One region of the Paenibacillus sp. FSL R7-0189 genome, then DNA from elsewhere that is predicted to be linked to it. Evidence: predicted binding sites of a transcription regulator. Region 1 holds the regulator's gene; the other holds the start of a gene.
What was found. The regulator LexA, encoded in region 1, represses DNA repair genes until DNA is damaged. The targets are predictions, from matches to a motif close to CGAACATATGTTCG.
Positions count from the first base shown of each region.

Region 2: recA (recombinase RecA) is a predicted target of LexA. The motif match lies at 1,450-1,463, and genes of this name have one in related genera.

Region 1 covers NZ_CP150223.1:5,534,909-5,538,086, forward strand. The annotation lists gene MKY63_RS24205 (hypothetical protein) at 1-204, opposite strand, end outside; gene MKY63_RS24210 (L,D-transpeptidase) at 357-695, opposite strand; gene lexA (transcriptional repressor LexA) at 873-1,499, opposite strand; gene MKY63_RS24220 (LysM peptidoglycan-binding domain-containing protein) at 1,751-2,164, shown strand; gene MKY63_RS24225 (DUF896 domain-containing protein) at 2,274-2,483, shown strand; gene MKY63_RS24230 (hypothetical protein) at 2,533-3,054, shown strand; gene MKY63_RS24235 (HAD family hydrolase) at 3,089-3,178, shown strand, end outside.
Region 2 covers NZ_CP150223.1:5,259,954-5,263,131, forward strand. The annotation lists gene MKY63_RS23060 (competence/damage-inducible protein A) at 1-1,232, shown strand, start outside; gene recA (recombinase RecA) at 1,533-2,597, shown strand; gene MKY63_RS23070 (RecX family transcriptional regulator) at 2,708-3,178, shown strand, end outside.

The sequences.
Region 1 (3,178 bases):
TACATCATCCATCAAAGATTTTAAATCAAATACATCCTCTTTGTTGGAGACGGCTGGAGAGACGATTCCCTGAATGCTGCCAAAAGAGGTGAGCAAATTCACTTTTTTTCCACTAGCTTGTTCATCATTTAAAAGTAAACCGGACAGCTTACCCAGTGCATCGACTTTAAAATCGACGAGGGTTCTAATTTTTGAGTTATTCAAAACTAAACACATCCTTTTCAATTTGCAATCCTGTTAACAATATTCGACATATAATCACCAAACTCCTAGTATGCTAATGAAAAAATACTTACTTATGTAATGACCCCCATTCTGTATATGGTGATTTGGGGGTTGTGACGTCCTCAGCGAATTCAATTCCTTATCGTTACTCGTGTTCCTATAGGGACGATAGCTGCGAGTGTTAACACATCCTCGTTGTACATCCGGATACAGCCGTGGGATACCTCTTTCCCAATGGAGGAAGGATCATTCGTTCCATGAATCCCGTAGTGTGGTTTAGACAGTCCCATCCAAAAGGCACCAAAGGGACCGCCTGGATTGGGTTGTTTGTTAATAATCGTGAATTCTCCCACTGGGGATTGGGTTAACATCTTACCAATGCCGACAGGGAAACCTCTAATCACAATATCATTGTCCAGAAGATATAACATTCGTTGGGTCAGATCTACAATAATTCGGTAATTTGGCATTATGCACAACACTCCTTTCTAATTAGGATATGAGCAGAACGCCTAAACGGTTATTCATAGAAAATGCCCATTTTAGCGAACGAGAACAAATGTTCGTTAGTGGTTGAGAAAGCAAAATACACAGAAAAAAGGCTGTTCCGCATTTGCGGAACAGCCTTTTATGGTAGGAGTGCATACTTAGTGGATATCTCGAAACAATCCGATGACTCTTCCGAGAATAGTTACGCGATTAAGGCGAAGAGGCTCATAAGCTGGATTCTCCGGCTGAAGCCGTATATGATCACGTTCCTTGTAAAAGGTCTTAACGGTTGCTTCATCTTCTTCAGTCATGGCTACAACGATATCTCCGTTGTCCGCTGTTTGTTGTTGGCGAACAATTACATAATCACCATTCATAATGCCAGCATCCACCATACTATCACCCATAACTGAGAGCATAAATACTTTGTTGTCACCTACATAGTGAGTAGGAAGTGGGAAGTAGTCCTCGATATTCTCTGTAGCAGTGATAGGTACCCCGGCGGTAACTTTACCTACGACAGGAATCCGTGAGATGGTCTGGGCGAATTGGTGAACATTCTCTGAATCCTCTTGGCCTAGTAATTCTATTGCACGTGGCTTCGTTGGATCTCGACGAATAAGTCCCTTCTTCTCAAGCCGGTCCAAATGACCGTGAACTGTGGAGCTGGAAGCAAGGCCAACAGCTTCTCCAATTTCCCGGACGGAAGGTGGATAACCCTTGCTGCGGACTTCGCTTCGTATAAATTCCAGGATCGCCAGCTGGCGACTTGAAATCTTTGACATTGGAATCAACCCCATATAGTAATGTTTGGGAAAATTATAACATAGAACTACCGTTCGCACAAACATAAGTTCTAACTATTATAAATATTAATCTGCTAGAGTTAAAAAATGGTAGACAAATGATAATAAAATGTACCACATGAGTCTCTCGAAAAAAAGAGAACAATTGTTCTGAAATAGTATTGAACAAAACACATGTTCGTGTTATTATGAATTCGAAAGTAAGAACAAGTGTTTGGAGGATGATAATTATGCTAAAATACAGTACATACCGCAGCATCTACGATAAGGCCCCAGTGGTTGAATCTTTAGGACATAATGACGTTGCCCGTAATTCCGCTAAGGTGAAAGAGATAACGGAACGTTTGCTAGGAGGGATGATTTCGTTGTTCCGTCAGGACTTCTTTATTAAGTTAATATTGATTATCGTGCTAGTATTTTCTGGCCTAACAGTAGTGGGAAATGTATTTGCAGGGTCGACGACTATAATGAAGGAAGAGAAGCGGATTGTGGTTGAACGTGGAGATACACTATGGAGTATTGCCCTTAAGAATAAACCGGCTGATATGAAGACAGTTGTTTATATAGAAGGAATTAAACGTTCAAGTGGGATTAAGAGTAGTCAAATTAACGCTGGAGACATACTTACTTTACCTATTTATTAATTTTCTGAGAACATAATAGAATGACCAGTAGAGCTTGCAGGGAGTAGACCTTGACAAGCTCTTTTTCTCATGGCAGAGTTAGAATTAATTTATAGGGGGAGGGAAAGTATTGAATATTGATGAGTTGGTCGCGCGAATTAACGAATTGGCACGCAAACAGAAGAGCGTAGGCCTTAATCAAGAGGAAGTGGCGGAACGCGCCAAGCTTCGTGAAATTTACCTGGGGAATATCCGCAATAACTTCCGAGCACAATTAAATACTATTGAAGTAGTAGATAACGATGAGCATGAACAAGGTAACAAGGGGCTTAAACATTAGCTCGCTGTTCCTTTTCATAGATATTTCAGGATGACTAGGGGGAACGCACATGGCCCGTTCTTGGGAAAGAATGGTTCAACGCAACACACAGCAAATCAACAAGCAAAGAAAGAAACAAGGCAAGGATACGATTTATGCCTCTAAATCTCCTACCCAGAATGCCGAAGTCTTTAAAGGTCGCAACATTGCATTTCCGGTAGTGTTAGTGATACTTGGCACTATGTTTTGGGTAGTTGGTTCTATTGATCAGGCCAAAGGAAATGGCATGCTGGCTAATTGGTTGGGAGTAGTACTGTACTATTTGCTGGCAGCGCTATTGTTCTTCCGTCGTCCGTACTTGAAGGTGGAAAAAGCAAGACTGTCTACTATTAAATTCAATCGCGAACGCGGGCTTCCAGCTGCAGATATTGAGAAAATCACCCTTTCGCGTGGAGCTGTAGTCATTAAGCACAAAGGGAAACGTACGAAATGGATTTTCACAAGACTTATGAATCGCTATGATACTAATGCGATGAGTACACGATTAGAAGCATTTGCTAAAGCTCACAACATTGAAGTAGTTCACGAATAGAACTAGACCAGTTAAAGGGAGAGGGAGACCTGTAATGCCAATTTCTGCTGTACTATTTGACCTTGATGATACATTGCTGTGGGATGATCGGAGCGTCGAAGAAGCATTTCGTTCTGCTTGTGAA
Region 2 (3,178 bases), 270 kb from region 1:
ATAGTAATGCCCAGTTTTTGTCTATAGAGCTATCTGCCATAGGGATCGATGTATACTTTCAAACTGTTGTCGGTGATAACAGCAGCCGCCTGCAGCAAGCCATCGAGATCGCTCAGAGTCGGGCCGACGTTATTATCTTTACAGGCGGAATTGGCCCCACTGAGGATGATCTGACTAAAGACGCACTGGCTGCATCGCTAGGTAGAACGCTCCACATTGATCGTTTGGCGATGGATCATGTACAACGTTTCTTTGATGATCGTAAGATCGTTATGACCGAAAATAACCGCAAACAGGCACTTATAATTGAAGGAACTACACCGTTGCCGAATGAAATCGGTCTTGCGGTTGGGATTGCTTTTGAGCATGAGAAGAAATATTATATTGTGCTTCCAGGTCCACCTCGTGAGATGAAACCGATGTTCGTAGATAAAGCAGTACCGTGGCTACAGCAGCACGCCTTGACGAACGAAACACCGCTTTATTCAAAAATGCTCAAATTTGCCGGCATCGGAGAATCACTGCTGGAGGACAAGCTCATTGAGCTGATTCGCAGTCAGACTGATCCAACGATTGCTCCGTATGCCAAAGAGGGAGAGGTAACTGTTCGTATTTCGACAAAGGCCCCTTCTGAGCATGAAGCTACAAAAAAGCTGGAGATACTGGAACAACAAATCAAGGAGATTTTGCCGGAACATTTGTATGCGAACATTGATGTGCCGCTAGAGCAATTGATAGTGGATTGGATGGCGGATGCCGGCCTGACCTTAAGTGCGGCAGAGAGCTGCACCGGAGGTTTGCTGATGGAGAGTATAACAAATATTCCAGGCAGTGCTTCGATGTTTGCCGGCGGAATCGTCTGCTATTCAAATGACTTAAAGAAAAAGCTGCTGAATGTGCCAAGTGCTTATTTGGAGGGACCCAATGCCCCTGGAGCCGTAAGCCGAGAAGTTGCCGAGGTGTTGGCTGACCAAGTGAGAATGATTGCAGACAGCGATTTCGGCTTATCTGTTACAGGTGTAGCTGGACCGGGTTATTCTGAACGAAAGCCTGTTGGACTTGTATTTATCGGCTTGGCTGAACGGGGACGTAAGACAGAGGTTTATGAGCTTAATCTTAAAGGTACGCGGGAAAATATCCGCTTACGAACAGTTAAGGCTTTGCTGTATCGTCTCTGGCGGAGACTTGAGGAATGCAAGGTGGAGACACCTCTTGAGGGTTCAGACTTGTAATGGGAGATTAGCCCAGTTATAATAAACACATACGGAAGAACCGTGGCACTGAGATTTCTTTGCTGCGGTTTTTTGTATATTTGCAGAGATTTTGATCACGATGCTTTCTCATGATCATAAGTCGTTGATGTCCGGTGAAGTGGAGAATTTAATTAACTTCTATCTCCGGAGGGAGGCTTACAATAAAAGGGATAAATAACGCCCAAGACAAAAAAAACGAATGTATGTTCGAAAAAAAGCTTGGCAAGACCTTAAAAACACGTTATTATATTACTATAAACAGTGAAGGAAGTGGTCTGATTGTCAGATCGTCGTGCAGCGCTTGATATGGCGCTTCGTCAAATAGAAAAACAATTTGGTAAAGGTTCGGTAATGAAACTGGGAGAATCCACGCATATGCAAGTGGAAGTTGTACCTAGCGGATCTTTGGCACTTGATATTGCGTTAGGTATAGGCGGACTTCCAAAGGGACGTATTATTGAAGTATACGGACCGGAATCTTCAGGTAAAACAACAGTTGCTCTTCATGCTATTGCAGAAGTGCAAAGACAAGGCGGACAAGCTGCTTTTATCGATGCCGAGCATGCGCTTGATCCGAAATATGCACGTAACTTGGGCGTAAACATCGATGAATTGCTGCTTTCTCAGCCAGATACGGGTGAACAAGCGCTGGAAATCGCCGAAGCACTTGTTCGTAGTGGAGCCGTTGACATTATTGTCGTTGACTCCGTTGCTGCTTTGGTACCTAAGGCTGAAATTGAAGGCGATATGGGTGATTCCCACGTCGGACTGCAAGCTCGTTTGATGTCTCAAGCACTTCGTAAGCTTTCTGGTGCCATTAGCAAATCGAATACGATTGCTATCTTTATCAACCAGCTTCGTGAGAAGATCGGTGTTATGTTCGGTAACCCTGAGACAACTCCGGGTGGTCGTGCATTGAAATTCTACTCCTCTGTACGTTTAGATGTACGTCGCGTAGAGAGCATCAAGATGGGCAACGATGTGGTTGGTAACCGTACTAAGATCAAGATTGTGAAGAATAAAGTAGCCCCTCCATTTAAACAGGCTGATGTTGATATCATGTATGGTGAAGGGATTTCCAAAGAGGGAAGTCTTGTAGATATCGGTACTGAAATGGATATCGTGAATAAGAGTGGTGCATGGTATTCCTACGAAGGCGAGCGTCTCGGTCAAGGTCGTGAGAATGCTAAGCAGTTTTTGAAGGAACATCAGGATATTGCCCTTATTATTGAGAATAAGATCCGTGAAGCAAGTAATTTATCCACTATTGTTGCTGCGCCGAATAATGATGAGATTGTTGCAGAGCAAGAGGAAGAAGAAAAATTGCTCCTCGAAATCGAATAGTATATTAAACAATAGGACGCCCTGTGATTGATTGTTGCAGGGTGTCTTTTCTTAACAAGTATTGAAAGTAAGATGATAACTGATCTATTGCTATGAGGTGACAAACAACTATGGTAATACAACTAGATTTTGAAGCAGAAGAACAAGATGAGCAGGTGTTATCTGATTTTCCTGAAGGAGAACTCTTAGAGATCACTAAAGTAGAACGTCAAAAGAAATCTGACCACCGTTATATCATACATTTCGGAGCATATAACATGACTGTGCACGAGGACGTCATGATTAAATATCGAATGATTACTGGTAATTCTTTTATGAAGGCTGATTTGGAAGAAATTGTTGTAGCTGATGAGCGTCAACGAGCTTATGTGGAAGGCCTCCGTTATCTTGAACGTAAACCACGCACCGCTATGGAAATGACTCGCCGTTTACGCCAGAAGGAAATAGGAGAGACTATTATTGCGGAAGTGGTGCAGCGGCTGCAGCAGGAAAGATTTCTTGATGACCCTTTATATGCTAAGCAATGGGCGGAGCAACGAATAGCGAACCAGCGGAAAGGGAAGATGTGGATTCGACAAGAG